DNA from 2 places in the Neobacillus sp. 114 genome. Region 2 is predicted to be linked to the other one. Evidence: riboswitches for the same ligand, from Rfam matches in the RefSeq annotation. Region 2 holds a riboswitch; the other holds the start of a gene.
The links. A riboswitch is a leader RNA that binds a small molecule or an ion and turns the genes downstream of it on or off. The one in region 2 is predicted to bind thiamine pyrophosphate.

Region 1 (8,472 bases), 1.4 Mb from region 2:
AATCCGATTATAGCCAAAGAAATCGCACTGGCAGTTTTATTCCATACGGATTCTTATATGCCGGAAGGTTTTATCAACCGGACCCCGTTACAAGAAATCGTCAAATTAGCCGATGAGATGGATGAGGAAGAAGGCGGAATGCATCATTATCGAAAAATGGATCGAGATAGAGCCATAAAAATGATTGAGCGGTTAGACGAAATGGTTGAGGAGGAATTGAAAAGCAGTGAGTTATAAAATAGAGAAAGGCGATGCTTTCCGAAAACATCGCCCTTCTTGATAAAGTTTTTCTTTAAATAGGTTCGCTTCACTACCATTTACCCCAAATATTTATGGTACAACGCTTTAGCTTCCGAAATATCCTTAGTTCCGTGAACTAATGCCCTTCCATCTTTAAAAATCACTAGTCGATGAGCATTCTCAGAATAGGATAGAAGGTACGGGTTTCTCTGTACAGCTCCAGTTTGTTTCGCCAATATTTTTTCTAACGCTTCCAGGTCGCGCACCATTGGAACGGAGGGACGTATTTGAACCGAATCCCTTCCACAAAGTACTGCCGTTTTTGTTTGATTTTCAAAGGATAAATAAGGGTACGAGCGCTGAGGTCCGCAAGAAGGACAATCCTTCTTCTTCAATTTGTCTACTTGAATGGCACTATATTGGTTTTTCCATAAATCAAAGGAAACAAGTTTGTTTCTTAATGAATCCATATCCCCAACCAAGATTTTCAATGCTTCACTTATTTGAAAGGAGACAACCATGTTTACGGCTGGACTAATTATTCCTGCCGTGTCACAGGTTAACCCTCCCAGAGGAACTGTTTCAAGCAAACAAGAAAGGCAAGGCGTTTTTCCAGGAATGATCGTGTAGGAAATGCCGTAGCTTCCTACACAAGCACCGTAAATCCAGGGAACTCCGACTTTTTGCGAGACATCATTTATTATCATTCTTGTTTCAAAATTATCCGTTGCATCCATCACCAGATCTGCTTCTTTTGCCCAGTCTTCAAGCTCTAGGGCTGAAGCATCTGCAATGATGGCCTCAATGTTCACAGAAGAGTTTATCGCTATTAACCGATTTTTGGCCGCGATCGCTTTTGGAATTCTATTTTTCGCATGTTCCTCTGTAAATAACTGCTGCCGCTGTATATTGGACCACTCGACATAATCACGATCCACAATGGTGAGTTTGCCAATCCCAGCACGGACAAGTGCTTCAGCACTTGCAGATCCAAGTGCTCCAACTCCAATGATGAGTACATGTTTATTGGAAATTTGCTGCTGACCATCTTTTCCTATTGGAGAAAACAACTCTTGCCTAGAGTATCGATTATTCACCTGATACTCATTCCTTCCTTAGGGCTGCTGGCTGTCGCATATCTCTTTTTCTCGATTCTGCCCGCTTCATAACCCAGCCTTCCCGCTTCAATCGCCAATTTCATCGCTTTTGCCATTTTAACCGGATCCTTTGCAGCTGAAACCGCAGTATTTAACAGCACCGCATCAGCTCCTAATTCCATTGCATAAGCAGAATCAGCAGGCGATCCGATACCAGCATCGACAATGACAGGAACTACGGCTTGTTCAATAATAAACTGGAGGTTTACCGGATTGATAATCCCTTGACCAGAACCAATTGGCGACGCCCCTGGCATGACAGCATGACAGCCTGCTTCTTGAAGTTTCCGGGCTAGCACCACATCGTCCGATGTATAAGGGAGTACAATAAAGCCTTCCTTCACCAATTCTTCGGTGGCCTTTAGCGTTTCAATCGGGTCAGGAAGTAACGTTTTATCACAGCCGATCACTTCCACTTTAATCATGTCGCATAAGCCTGAAGCTTTCGCTAACTTAGCGATTCGGACAGCCTCTGCAGCTGTTTTCGCTCCTGCTGTATTCGGCAGCAGCGTATATTTATTGGTTTCTAGCTGCTCCAAAAAATTCGGCTGGCTGGCTTCAAAAATATTCATCCGTCTAACTGCAAATGTAAGGATTTCTGCTTCGGACACTTCGACCGCTTGCTTTTGGATGTCGAAGCTTGGATACTTCCCCGTTCCCAGCAACAAACGAGAGTGAAAGGATAATGGACCAATTTTTAACATATCAACCGCCTCCAACAAAATGAACTATTTCAATTCGGTCTTTATCTGCTAATCTAGTACTTTGGTGTTCTAACTTGGATAATATTCCACCATTTACTTCTACTACCACAACCTTATCGTGGATTTTATAATGCTTGAGAACATCTGAGACAAATATGATATTGTCTGGTATTTGGGTCCACTCGCCATTTAAGGTTACCTTCATGTTCTTACCTCCTATACCGAAAAATTTTTCAATACTTTGATATAATCTTTAACGGCTAAAATGGGGTCACGCGCTTCTAATACACCAGACATGACAGCAATCCCGTTTGCCCCCGCCTTGATTACCTGCCCAGTATTCTCTGGTGTTATTCCGCCAATGGCAATCACCGGAATATCCAGTTGAGTGAGCCTTGTCAATTCCCCAAGCCCATTTGGGGGCTTGCCCGGTTTTGATTGGGAGGGAAAAACATGCCCGTATAGGAGGTAGTCAGCACCCTTCTCCTTTGCATTTTGTCCTTCCTCGTAGGAGTGAATCGAGGTCCCGACCCTAAGTTGAGGAAAATGTTCTTTTACACAGTCTGAATCTAAACTATGATAGGCTAATTGAACTCCAAGGGCCATTGCCACGATTGCAACATCTACCCGATCGTTAATCACGATTTTTGCTGGAGGGACGTTTACATTTGTTAAAAGTTCGACTGCTTGAAAAAGTTCCTTTGCTGATTTTTGTTTTTCCCGCAAGTGTAGCGCAGTTACAAATGGATGAATATCCTTTGCTATTTCAGCCAACTGGTCGACCGACATTTTGCCATTGGATATAAGATGCAACTCTTTTTCTTTTAGACTAGTAAAAATACAAGTCCCCCCCCTTTGAGTGGATTTCGCTGGTCTAAGGAAACGCAAAACAGGCAAACCAAAAAGCCACTTCCTTTTGTAAGAAAGTGGCCGAAATTTAGAAATAAAAATTTTGCTCTCCAAAAATCCCGTTGTCCACTTCCCTACGCTGGCATTAACCAGATCAGGTTCATAGAGTCCCGAAGTCACACTTCAATCTCAGCCTTTTCAAAAAGGCACCTCTAGCGGATTTGATTCATATTCATTTGAACATATTACCTTATATGGATTTATGTTAACACATTAATCAGAAAAGTCAAACATTTCAAGTTGAAATATTTACTCGTACGTTCATCAAATTGCTTCGAATTTTTTCTCATGTACACCCTATTTTGAGACACGAGAACCGTCCCCATGCATCAAACTTTTATGCTATAATCACTTTAATATAGTGGAAAGCAGGCTGTATATGGATAAAAAAGTAGGCCAATTTCTAATTGAGAATGAACAAAAGTTTATACATTTTTGGGAAGAGCAAATTATTGTCCATCATTACCGGGATAATCCAGAGCTAATATTACAGAACGGTCATTTAATGTACCATCTCATAACAAATTCTATGTTAAATGGATTCTCGGAAGAAGATGTTAAGTTATTGGCGCACAAAGTAGCCCGGGAACGGGTCAAGGGCAATATCAATATTGGGGAGTTTGTTTATAATGTTAATCTGGGTAGGAGTATTATTATTAAATACTTAAACCTTTCCGGACTCATGCCCGAAGATCTTCAGGCAATTATTAACTTGGTCAATAAACAGTTCGATTTATTCTGTTATTTTGCTGTTTCTAAGTACACCGAAATCAAAGATAAGAAACTTCAAGAACAAAATTTATTTATTTCCCAAACACATAAGGACCGACTGGCGATTCTTGGCCAAATGTCTTCGAGCTTTGTCCATGAATTTCGCAACCCGCTTACTTCCGTTATGGGCTTTATAAAACTATTAAAACACGAGCATCCCACTCTACCGTATTTAGATGTCGTCAGCCAAGAATTAGATCAACTTAAGTTCAGAATTACTCAGTTCCTTCATACATCAAAACTGAACATGCTGGCAGAAAGCCAGAATGAAGACATTACCATCCATTTATTAATAGAAGAAGTGCTTGAATTCCTATATCCAAGCATCGTCGATGGTAATGTCCAAATTCATACTAATATTGATGCTGATATTTGTATTACTGGCGATAGGAATGAGTTAAAACAAGTTTTTCTAAACCTGCTAATAAATGCAGTTGACGCTGTGTGTGAAGAAGAAAATCTGCGAAAAATTGATATCCAAACAAATATAGATGATCACCAAATCAAAATTCGTATTTCTAATAATGGCCCCACTATCGATCCTGAGGCAGTACAATTAATTTTCGAACCATTCTTCACTACTAAGAAACTAGGCACCGGTATCGGCTTATTCGTTTGTAAGAATATTGTTGAGAAACATCACGGTGAAATAGAATGTATATCAGATAATCACTTAACTACCTTTCAACTTACATTTCCTATTAAACAGAATTAGAATTCAAAGCACCGCAAAGCGGTGCACAGATTGTCGAGAAAGTATATTTTTCTCGGCAATTTTTTATTTTATCAGAATCCGAAATTCATTTTTATGAAAAATTGTCCCTGCTAATGGGCCTGTTGATTTCCGCTCCAGGTGCTTCGCTTTCCGCGGGCGGTTCGGGGAGCCTCCTCGGCGCGTTCCGCTCCTGTGGGGTCTCCCCTGTCCCGTACTCCCGCAGGAGTCTGCGCACCTTCCGCTCCAATCAACAGGGAGATTATCAACCTAAAGAATTGCAACACACTTTTTCCAGTCTGAATAAGTGTGTTACAATCTTTTTCATGTTCTGGCAAGCTGCAGTAAGAAGGGTCTGCTCACTTGCTTTTTTTATCCCCCGTAACCGGCAATAGCGAAGCCCGTGCAGCTCTTTTGAGTCTGCGAAGCTTCGCTCAATTTTTTCCTTTCTAAATTTATAAAGCTCTTTTCCTGATTTAGATAAGCGATTTATTCTTACCTTCTCTTTGTGCTCCTCCCATACATGTCGGGTGACAACTTTCACTTTATTTTTTGATCGGGTGCATTGGGATAAAAACGGACAGCTTTCACATTTCTTTGAATCTGATTTGTATTCTCTATAGCCCTCTCGGGTTGTTGTCTTGTAGGGTAATTCTTGATTATTAGGACAAATATAAAGATCCCGTTCTTTGTCATATGTAAATTTCCATTTAAGGAATAAGCCGGTAGTAGGATGGAATCTACTATGGGCAATAACACCAAATATATTACTATCCGAAAGTCCCTTACAAATAGGATTAGTGAGATAGCCTGAATCTAAAGCAACAGCTTCAACCATAAAACCAAACCGTTGGACCTGACGGTCCAATCGATTCAGGTAAGGAACGGAATCATGAACATTACCGGGAGTGACATAGACATCAGTAATGATATTGAACTTCATGTCTGTAGTCCGATGATCAAGATAACAGAACATTTCCTGCTTATTTTCACGGGACATAAAACCACATTCAGGATCTGTTGTGCTTACCCGAATTTCTTTTGTCTCTTTCACTTCCTCTTTTTCCTTTAACGGCTTTTTTCCATGATTAATTCTATCCTCTTCTATAGCTTTATTAAGATCCTCAAGATATTCGCGAGTTTCAACTTCTACCTCTTCCTTTGTAAACTTATGATTATTGGCGTTTGCCTTTAAATGAGTAGAATCCGTAAATAAAACTCGTCCTCCAACCATTTTGTGGTTCATTGCCTGCAGAACAATCTCATCAAATATTTCCTGAAATATATCGGTATCAATTTCCGTATTGATAACTTTGAAACGATGTTGGCGATTCCAACTGATCGTAGAATGATGTTGAACCGGATCGTGGAATTTTAAACCTAAAAACCACCAGTAGGCAATGTTCATTTTAATTTCTCTTTCTAGTTGTCTTTCAGATCGAATACCAAAAAGGTATCCAATAAACATCATTTTAAAAAGAATTAGTGGATCAGATGGGCGGCCGTTATCCTCACTATAAAATGGACGAACTTTTTCTAAAAGAAATGAAAAATCTATATATTTATCAATCAAGAGAAGAAGGTGGTTGTCTGGAACTAATTCATCGATAGAAACAAATTCGTATTCACTTTGGCTAGACTCTTTTGGCTTTAACATTGATTTCACCACTTATTTTATTATTTATTGGTTGAGTTGCAGGTCTTTTTATTAACACCTGTTGATTTGCGCGGAAGGCACGAAGACTCCTGCGGGAGTACGGGGCAGGGGGAGACCCCACAGGCGCTTGCGCCGAGGAGGCTCCCCGGCACGCCCGCGGAAAGCGAAGTGCCTGGAGCGCAAATCAACAGACATGTTGAAAAATCTATGTATTAATAATATTATAACAAATTAACGCGGTGAATTGTTAAAGAATGCGAATAAAAATAGAGGCTGCCGAGGGTTTCTCGACAGCCTGAGCACCGCAAAAGCGGTGCATTCTTTAATTAATAGTTTTCAAATTGTAATAACTACCTTACCTTGAGCATGACCTTGTTCAAAACACTTGAATGCTTCCTTAATTTCACTTAATTTGAAATTTTTATAAATAACTGTGCGATTTTTCCAGCCTCGATAATTAAGAACATCGGGAGTGCAGTACTTTGTGTACACAACTGCATTCATTACCCCACCTCAATTCCGTTATAATCATGCATATGACTTGAGTATTACGAATTAGACCAATAGTCATAATACGTGACAAATCCTTTGTCTTAATAGGTTTGCTTCTGTATACTCAAAACCATAGTAGGTATTTGTTCGAGGAACGTTTTCTGCCAGCTTTTCCTTAAATACTAAAAGCCGAGGAGTGATGATGTGATAATTCGTGTTTACGAGAAATTGGAGGCGGCCCTTCTGGATTGGGAAATGATGAAGAACGCTTTAGAGGATGAAAGCGAAGAATGTGCCGAACGGTTTGAAAGACATTTTTATGAGTTTATTGACGAATTAAAGATTTGGTATCAGCAGTTGGATCAACCACCAGCCACTATCGATGATGCAGAAAATCTTCCTGAAATCAGTGAGATGATCGAGCGTTTACCCGCACCGCTCCAACTCAACTTTTTAACAGAATTGGAGTTAATTGTTGAAGGAGAAGATCAAGTCCGCTACGATTGACCTCCAACAATCCTCACATGGATAAAGGCTTTGCTCATTTTTCCAGCAAAGCCCCATTGTTCAAAGTATTCTATTCTTCCATTCGCTTATTAAATTTATTATTTGCATTAAATTCATATTTTTCATAGGTTCCACTAGAATTCTGTGATAATTATGAAAATAATGTTATAAATGTTCACAATATGTTCACATTTTTCTCTCAGTGGTAAGATTCGTGTTGAAAGCGTCTTCAACATATTTACAAGGGGGAAAATACATGGTATCGAATACTAGATTCAGAAAATTGGGCAGCCTTTTTGCCAGCGCAGCATTGATTTTCAGCTTGGCTGCATGTAGTGGATCATCAACTTCATCAAAAGAAAGCAAGGATAACAGTAACAAAGCATATCCTGAAAAGCCAATTGTTGTTACTGCCCCTTCTGGTGCCGGCGGTGGTCTTGATACAACTGCCCGTGCTCTCTCTAAAGTTTTGCAGGAAACAGGCCTATCTAAAACAGCTTTGTCTGTTGAAAACAAACCTGGCGGAGGACAAGCCGTAGGTCTTGCTGATTTTGTCGGCCAAGATTCTAAAGATCCTTATCGACTCTATCTTCCATCTGTTCCATTGTTAATCAACAATCTTAAAAAGGAAGGAAACAGCCCTTACTCCTATAGGGACCTAACTCCATTAGCACAATTAACAAAAGACTATGGAGCGATTGTTGTCCCCGCAGATTCAAAATATAAGGACCTGAAGTCACTCTTTGAAGATTTAAAGAAAAACCCTAGCAGTCTGACATTGGCCGGCGGCTCGGCGCCTGGTTCACAGGATCATTTAGTGGCGATGCTCCCTGCTGTAAAAGCAGGTGTGGATGCGACCAAGATCAAATATGTGTCCTATGACGGAGGTGGAGAAGCAATGACCGCGTTAATCGGAGGGAACGCAGATGTTCTTGCCACTGATATTTCTGGAACGGGGGAATATCTAAAGGCCGGGAGAGTCAGAGTGCTCGGTGTCTCCTCTCCTCAGAGATTAAAAGGACTTTATGCGGATATCCCTACTTATAAGGAAGAAGGAATAGACGCTGAGTTTACGATCTGGCGCGGACTTTTCGGCCCTAAAGACATGCCTGATTATGCTGTGGACTACTGGAATAAAACATTAACTAAAATGAGCCAAACTTCTGAATGGAAACAAGTATTAGAAACCAATGGATGGGAAGATGGCTATAAGAATTCCAGTGATTTTGCTGCCTTCTTAAAGGAACAGGAAAAGTTAGTTAAAGAGATCTTAACCTCACTAAATATGGTAAAATAGATAATTATTGGGGTTTTACTTTTAAG
Region 2 (8,472 bases):
GCTTTCAAAGGTTGCTTCAGATGACATCAATCTTTACGCTTCCATAAAAAAATTAGCTGGAGGAGAGCAATAATGAAAATGGCGTTAACGATTGCAGGTTCCGATTCAGGCGGCGGGGCAGGAATTCAGGCGGACTTAAAAACGTTTCAGGAGTTAGAGGTTTTTGGCATGTCCGCATTAACCGCCGTTACTGTGCAAAATACATTAGGCGTCCATGGGGTTTATCCAATGACAGCCGAAGTTGTTATCGAACAGATGAAAGCCATCGGTGAGGACATGGGGACCGATGCGGTGAAAACGGGTATGTTATTTAATGCGGAAATTATCGAAGCTGTATCTGTTAATCTTACAAAATATCATTGGGATAATGTTGTTGTCGATCCTGTAATGATTGCCAAAGGCGGAGCTTCCTTGCTGCAGATGGAAGCAATTTCTGCGATGCAGAAATTTTTATTGCCGCTTGCCAAAATGGTTACCCCGAACATTCCCGAGGCTGAGGTTCTAACCGGGATGTCTATACGTACAGCGGAAGATAAGCGTGAAGCAGCAAAAAAATTACATGCCTTAGGGGTGCAGAACATTGTTCTGAAAGGCGGCCATGATGAAAACCCTTCAGAATCGATAGATCTCCTATTCGATGGAAAAGAATTCTATACTTTTACGAGTAAGCGAATTCCGACTAAGAACACACACGGCACTGGCTGCACTTTTTCAGCAGCGATTACCGCCGAACTGGCTAAGGGAGCAGATGTATATCAAGCGGTCATCAAGGCGAAGGATTTTATTCAGGCTGCAATTGAAGATGGAATTGCGATTGGTCAGGGACATGGGCCGACAAACCATGGTGCTTACCGGAAAAGAATCATGGAGATGGTCCAATCATGATAAACTTACGCGAAGCATTGAAAGTATATTTTATTATGGGAACAGCAAACTGCAGGAAGGACCCTGTTGAGGTATTGAAAGAAGCCATCGCCGGAGGAATTACCTTTTTTCAATTTCGGGAAAAAGGCAAAGAGGCTTTAATCGGGGAAGAAAAATATGCTCTTGCGAAAAAACTGCAAAGCCTATGCAAAGAACACAGAATTCCGTTTATCGTTAATGATGATATTGAACTAGCAATCAGGCTTAACGCAGATGGGGTTCATATCGGTCAGGAGGATGAACCGGCTGAAATAGTCAGGCGTCAAATTGGCAATAGTAAAATTCTTGGTGTATCCGTTCATACTCCTGAGGAAGCAGAAGGAGCACTTAGCGCCGGTGCCGATTATTTCGGAATTGGACCGGTATTTCCAACAAAAACGAAGGCCGATGAAAAGCCATCAAGAGGGACTGCACTTATCGAGGAACTGCGAAGCCAAGGAATTGCTGTACCAATCGTTGGAATTGGCGGGATTACAAGTGAAAATGCGGCAACTGTAGTGGAAGCCGGAGCTGATGGCGTTTCAGTTATAACCGCCATCAGCCTTGCCAATTCACCGCTCATAGCTGCAAAGGCTTTACGAAAAAGTGTAGGGGAGAGAGGAAATCATGAAAAAAACGTATAAGCTTACGTTAACAGCCATGATGATTGCGATGGGGACTCTTTCAAGTAATTTGGTCGTGATTCCGATTGGCTTTACAAAGGTTTTTCCAATGCAGCATTTTTTAAATGTCCTTTCTGGGGTACTGTTGGGCCCTTATTATGCCGTGGCCCAGGCCTTTTGTGTTTCCCTGCTTCGGAATATGATGGGGACGGGGTCGCTTTTTGCGTTTCCTGGAAGCATCTTCGGGGCGTTTCTAGCCGGACTATTATTTTGGAAAACTAGAAAAATCTACTTTGCTGTTATAGGAGAAGTTATTGGGACGGGTATTCTTGGAGCATTGCTTTCCTATCCTATTGCAACCCTAATCCTCGGGCAGAAAGCAACGCTATTCGGGTTTATCCCATTATTTATTTTTAGTTCCTTTGCCGGAGCACTGCTTGGATTTGTGATTTTAACGATTTTCTTAAGGAAGAAAGTGCCGCTTGGCGAGAAAAATATCACCGTAACTAAATAGGACCTTCACTGGGGGAAGCCTAAAAGGCTTGAGATGGGGCACGGCTCCGAACCCTTTGAACCTGAACTGGATGATCCCAGCGGAGGGAAGTGGAACGATCAAAACCCACTCTTACCTTTGCTATAAAGAGTGGGTTTTATTTTTTTAAAACCTAGAATGAATTTAGGAGGCTTTAGGAATGGTTGATCTGGAAAATTTAATAGAAACGATTGGACAAGAAGTGGAAGCTAGGGAAGCCGAACTGCTTAAACTTTTGAGCGACCTAATTGCGTTTCCGACTGAAAGTCCTCCGGCCCGCAATACAACGAGAATCCAGAAGTTTCTTAAAAGCTATTTAGGAAACTTGGGATTTCTAATCGATATGTGGGAAGTATATCCCGGGGATTCGAATGTGGTTGGAATTTTAAAGGGTGAATCCTCTGAGCAATATAATAGTTTAATTGTCAATGGACATGTGGATGTTGCTGAGGTTGGCGATGAGAAGGAATGGGGGTCTGCCCCGTTTTCTGCCAGAATCAAGGATCCTTATATTTATGGACGTGGCGTTGCCGATATGAAGGGAGGTATTGCCGCAGCTCTCATTGCAATAAAACTTTTAAAAGAGCTTGGGGTTCCGCTTAAAGGGGATTTGCAATTTCAGTCTGTTATCGGGGAAGAAGTTGGCGAAGCAGGAACGCTTGCTTGTTTGGAAAGGGGCTATTCTGCTGACTATGCAGTAGTAGTAGACACAAGCGATTTACATATCCAAGGGCAGGGCGGCGTCATAACCGGCTGGATAACAATTCAAAGCAAAGAAACCTATCATGATGGAATGAGAAGAAGGCTGATTCATGCCGGCGGAGGTGTCAATGGCGCCAGTGCGATTGAAAAAATGATGAAAATCATCGATGGTCTTCAAGAGCTTGAACGCCACTGGGCTGTAACAAAAAGCTACAAAGGTTTTCCATCAGGTATGAATACAATTAACCCTGCTGTGATTGAGGGCGGAAGGCATGCTGCGTTTGTTGCCGACCGCTGTGCCTTGTGGGTAACCGTTCATTTCTACCCAAATGAAGATTACGAAGAGATTATAAAGGAAATCGAGCAGCATATTGGTACAGTGGCAGCAGCGGATCCATGGCTTCGTGACAATCCACCGGAATTTGTTTGGGGCGGTAAATCCATGATAATCGATCGTGGTGAAATATTCCCTTCCTTAGAGCTTGATTTGGACCATTCCGGAACCCGAATGCTGGCAAGCTCCTTTGAAAAAACGCTTATGAAAAAGCCTGTACTAGATATGTCAACGACCGTAACAGATGCAGGCTGGCTTGGCCGGGCAGGAATTCCGACAGTTATTTTTGGACCGGGAAAACTAGAGGATGCCCATGCTGTTAATGAGAAGGTCGAGATTCGGCAATTGTTAGACTTTACAAAAGTGTTAGCACAATTTATTGCTGTCTGGTGTAACACAGAGAAGGAGGCGTAAAGCCAATGAAATTTTCAGAACGGCTTTTTGAAAAAGTTAACTGTATTTGGGAGAAAACACATGAGCACCCATTCGTAGTCGGGTTGGGACGTGGTGATCTCCCGGTCGAATCTTTTATTCGCTATATGAAGCAGGACTATGTGTTTCTTATTGACTATTCAAAGTTGTTTGCGTTTGGAACGGTGAAGGCAAGAAATGTCGGGACCATGGCGGCTTTTGCAAAGCTTTTAGACGAAACATTACATGGTGAAATGGACCTGCACCGCCAGTATGCAAAACGGTTTGGAATAACGGAACAGGATCTTGAAGGCACGGAACCTACTCCGATTAATTTAGCTTACACCCGCTACATGCTGAATGTGGCTCAAAATGGTTCCTTGGAGGAATTAATATCAAGCCTGCTGCCATGTATGTGGAGCTATTGGGAAATTGGCAAAACGCTAGCAGAAAACTATCAAAACTCTAGCAATCATCTATTATACGGCGACTGGGTCAAAATGTATTCTTCTGATGAATTTGGGTCCCTGGCTATCTGGCTAATAGATTTGCTAGACCAATTAACGGAAGGAAAACCAGAGCGAGAATTGGCGGTTTTAGAAGAGCATTTTCTCATTACATCCAGATTTGAGTATATGTTCTGGGACATGGTCTATGAGGGAGGAGATTGGCCTGTCTAATTCAACTATGTTACACATCGAAGATTTAACATATAGGTTTGATAGGGACGCTTGGCCGATTTTTCAACAGCTTTCGCTCGATTTAAAGGCGGGGGAGTTTGTTTCGCTTATTGGCCCAAGCGGATCAGGTAAAAGCACACTTTTTAAATTAATTACCGGACTGCTTAAACCAGGCCAGGGAAAAATACAAATTGCTGGGGAACTAACCTCAGGCAGACTAGGAAAAGTTGGCTATATGCCGCAAAAAGATTTACTGCTGCCTTGGCGGACGGTAATAGAAAACGTGCTGTTGCCCTTAGAAATCGTGAAAGAGGACAAGCGGGAAAAGTCACACGAAATCCGTGCTTGGTTATCGCGCTTCGGCCTTGAGGAATATGAAAATGCTTATCCAGATGAATTATCAGGCGGAATGAAACAGCGTGTCGCCTTTTTACGGACCATTATGACAGGCAGGGAAATTTTATTGTTGGATGAACCGTTTGGAGCACTGGATTCATTAACGAAACGAACAATGCATAGCTGGTTATTGGGGCTATGGGGTGAGCTTCAAAAGACCGTTCTGTTCATAACACATGATCTCGAGGAGGCAATATTATTAAGCGATAGAATTCTTCTCCTTCAAAATAGAGGAATCCAGGAATACAAGGTCATCCTGCCAAGACCACGAAACTCAGAATCTATTTATCAACCAGAGTTTATTTCGATGCGTAAAGAATTGGAGCGGCTGATACAGCATGAAAAGTAAATGGAAAAGGTGGGTCGGAGAATACGGTTTGTTCTTGCTGACGGCCATTTGTTTAATCAGTATTTGGCAGTGGGTAGTTGAAGCTGGAATGGTGCCTTCATTTATTCTGCCTGCACCTATGGCAATCGGCGAGGCACTTGTGAATAATCGTGAGATTCTTTTGGGCGAGCATTTACCGGCGACATTCTTAGAGGTTTTGATTGGCTTTGGACTTTCGCTTATAGGAGGGCTGTTTTTAGGCGTTGGTATGCATTTTTCTAGGATATTAGAAAAAGTGCTTTATCCTTTTCTAATCATCTCGCAAACGATCCCGATGATTGCCATATCGCCGATTTTTATCATGTGGTTCGGTTATACCATTTGGAGCAAGGTAGCGGTGACGATTTTGGTTGCCTTTTTCCCAATCGTTGTAAGTACTTATGACGGGTTGAAGACGGGCGGAAGCGAATATCGTGAGTTACTGTTAACAATGGGGGCCGGACGCTGGACTATTTTTAAAAAGGTGCAGGTTCCGATGGCCTTGCCACCCATCATGTCCGGTTTGAAGATGGCGGTGGTTTATTGTGTCGTCGGCGCCACTATCGGAGAGTGGCTAGGGGCAAGTGAAGGGCTGGGCTATTTTAGCCGGAGGATGTCTTCGAATCTCCAGTCAGATTCGGTCTTTGCAGCTATTTTTCTGCTTTCTTTAATGGGAATTGTGTTGTTTTTGTTTATAAGCTTACTAGAAAAAAAGTTAATAAAAAATAAGATTCGTTAATTGGTGAAAGGAAGTCATTATGGTGAAAAAAAGTTTATTAATTATGGTAAGTTTGCTGCTTCTGTTAGTTAGCGCATGCGGGAAGGCAGGGGCCGATAAGTCCTCAAGTAAAGAGGAGGGCCGCCAGAAAGTCAGCTTGATGCTTGATTGGTATCCGAATGCCGTTCACTCGTTTCTTTTTGCTGCACAAGAAAAGGGGTATTTCAAAAAACAAGGACTGGATGTCGACATTCAAATGCCTGCAGACACGAACGATCCTTTAAAACTTGTGGCCGCTGGAAAATTTGACATGGCGATCAGTTACCAGCCGCAGGTATTAGTAGCACGTGGAGAGGATATTCCTGTTCGGTCCTTCGCTGCTCTCGTTAGACATCCGCTTAACCAATTAATGGTTGCAGCCGATAGCCCGATTCAATCACCGAAGGATTTGGCTGGACGGACGATTGGCTATCCATCGATTCCATTGGATGAAGCGATCATTCAAACGATGGTAAAGGAAAATGGCGGAGATGCTGGAAAGATAAAAATGGTCGATGTTGGCTGGGACTTGATTCCAGCGATGGCTACGAAAAAAACCGATGCCTTGATTGGCGGCTATATCAATCATGAGAAATTATTGCTTGATAAAGAGGGACACCCAATGCGTACATTAAATCCAGCAGATTATGGTGTACCAGACTATTATGAATTGGTGCTGGTAGGAAGTGAAAAAGGGTTAAAGGAAAAACCTGAAGTATTTAAGAAGTTTATGGCCGCCATAAGAGATGGACAAAAATATGTTGCGAACCATCCGGAAGAGGGGCTGTCCATTCTATTAAAGCATGAAGACAAATCATCGCCATTGGAAAAGGACATCGAGACGAAGAGCCTCGAAATTCTGCTGCCGTTGATGGATGCAGGAGATAAACCATTCGGCTACCAGGATTCTGTAGTCTGGGAACATGCCGCAAAATGGCTAAAAGATACCAAAATTATCAATAAGGATATCAAACCAGAAGATGCCTACATTAACTTTTAATAGATAATAATCTTGAGAATTTAAGGATGTCATATTCAGGCACCGTAAGTGGACAAATGTCCACGCGCGGTGCCTGAAACCATTACCGTTATGTTAGAAAATATGAATAATTTGGGCGAGAGATCATGTTCATCAGATATGCTGAGTGGTTGGGACTGGGTTTTCGTTTTTTGTTTAGGAAGTCTATAATGACTTTGGCGTTTCGAATACCGATTCCGTGGCCATAGTATTGATCGTCGCCAAAATAGATGACATTTTCCGCTCTCCAATGAGGTTCCTTTGGACTGAAATCTGGATTGTTGAAATGAAGAGCATCTCCTGGTAAATAATCATCACCAAATTTTTGGTATATCGGCAAATCCTCATCAAATTGCCAGTCCATTAAATATAGGCGTTCAAACAGCAGATCAAATCGTGTTCTGCCAATTGAATAAAGGGTAGCAATATATAAAACAATGGCTATAGCAGTGGAACACTCAAAAGCATATAGCTTTCCGTTTTTTAAGATGTCTAGAATGGCAGTCGAAGGACTTGCCCCTGGCTTTAGTAAGAACCCTCCGTTGCCGAGCCGGTCCCAATATTTTTTATTGCAGATTGCATAGGTAAAGGTTGTAAATATTGCGCCGCTTTTGTTCAGTTCACGGGCAGCTCTCATCGTATTAGACCGAAAAGTCAGTTCGAATTTAAGCTGCTCCACGGTTTGATACGAATAAACCTCTTCATAAGCAGTCATTTGTTTTATAATTTTCCGCTGTTCTTGGTTGGAGATTTGTTTATAAAGTTCCTCAGCCTTAACAACCTGATTATTTATACGAATCATATTCTTTCCCCCCGAAATCAGATATCAGCCTACCTTTACATTATGAATAATCCCTAGTTGTGACACTTAAAATAAATTCTTCACTGCCTAGTTTTAAAAATAAAAAGTTGGGATAAAAACCCCAACTTTTAAAGAGTAATTTCCATATTATGTGTCCGTCTCTGGAGGGAATTGTCCAAGCGCGGTCCATGACACCTTCGTACGTAGTAATACCTTCATTGAAACACCATCATTGTGATACCTTCATTGACACTTTCAGGGATTTCATGTACATGAGCAGGAAGACAAGGGCGCTCATGAATCTTAATACGGTGCTGATGTTTAGGGCATTGACGATGCCTCCGATTTCGAGCAGCCAGATGCCGATTTGCGGTGCGATGAAGGCAACGAAGGAAAGAAGAACGTTGTAGGTGGTGATGCAATAGGTTCTCTTTTCCTTCGGTGATTGCTCGAGTAATAGGTTAAACAACAGCAGCACGGTCCCTGATACAAAGAAACCCGAAGTCATGCTGACAAACGTTAAATAATAAAGGTTCGTAGATAGAGCATTTAATAAAGGCGCAGTAGCCATTCCAGCCGCCACCCACACGAGCATTAATGTATTGGATTTTTGATCTGCCCATTTTTTCCAGAGCGGATAGGAAAAAATTTGTACTAGCTGATTCGCAACAGAGAAAATACTAATCCACAGAATCGTGGCATGAGCATATTTTACGTTATAAATATTGAACAGTCCCCAAGCCATTTGCCAAGTGAAATTAAAACACAGGGCAGCGATCAGAAACCATTTATAGCCCCGGTCCTTAAAAATTGACCAATCCATCGAAGAATTCTTCGGTTCCTTCACCTGTTTCAACTGTATCGTTTCCTTATGCCTCATTAAGAAAACAACTTCCAGTACACCAAAGCCAAAGGCTATAAAAAATAAGGTCTGGTATGCAGCCGCG

Region 1: linked by a shared signal. The riboswitch ahead of QNN06_RS20125 (thiamine phosphate synthase) and the one ahead of QNN06_RS13600 (acetylornithine deacetylase) in region 2 are both predicted to bind thiamine pyrophosphate.

Annotation. Positions count from the first base shown of each region.
Region 1 is NZ_CP126144.1:4,147,594-4,156,065, forward strand. Features, by position in the region: gene QNN06_RS20105 (HD domain-containing protein) at 1-237, shown strand, start outside; gene QNN06_RS20110 (thiazole biosynthesis adenylyltransferase ThiF) at 318-1,337, opposite strand; gene QNN06_RS20115 (thiazole synthase) at 1,334-2,101, opposite strand; gene thiS (sulfur carrier protein ThiS) at 2,103-2,306, opposite strand; gene QNN06_RS20125 (thiamine phosphate synthase) at 2,318-2,914, opposite strand; TPP riboswitch at 3,065-3,174, opposite strand; gene QNN06_RS20130 (histidine kinase N-terminal domain-containing protein) at 3,390-4,496, shown strand; gene QNN06_RS20135 (IS1182 family transposase) at 4,759-6,150, opposite strand; gene QNN06_RS31255 (zinc-binding dehydrogenase) at 6,487-6,654, opposite strand; gene QNN06_RS20140 (hypothetical protein) at 6,847-7,149, shown strand; gene QNN06_RS20145 (tripartite tricarboxylate transporter substrate binding protein) at 7,406-8,446, shown strand.
Region 2 is NZ_CP126144.1:2,769,509-2,777,980, forward strand. Features, by position in the region: gene thiM (hydroxyethylthiazole kinase) at 1-73, shown strand, start outside; gene thiD (bifunctional hydroxymethylpyrimidine kinase/phosphomethylpyrimidine kinase) at 73-885, shown strand; gene thiE (thiamine phosphate synthase) at 882-1,547, shown strand; gene thiW (energy coupling factor transporter S component ThiW) at 1,531-2,040, shown strand; TPP riboswitch at 2,041-2,145, shown strand; gene QNN06_RS13600 (acetylornithine deacetylase) at 2,219-3,508, shown strand; gene tenA (thiaminase II) at 3,514-4,185, shown strand; gene QNN06_RS13610 (ABC transporter ATP-binding protein) at 4,160-4,930, shown strand; gene QNN06_RS13615 (ABC transporter permease) at 4,920-5,687, shown strand; gene QNN06_RS13620 (ABC transporter substrate-binding protein) at 5,707-6,705, shown strand; gene QNN06_RS13625 (protein-glutamine gamma-glutamyltransferase) at 6,794-7,525, opposite strand; gene QNN06_RS13630 (MFS transporter) at 7,755-8,472, opposite strand, start outside.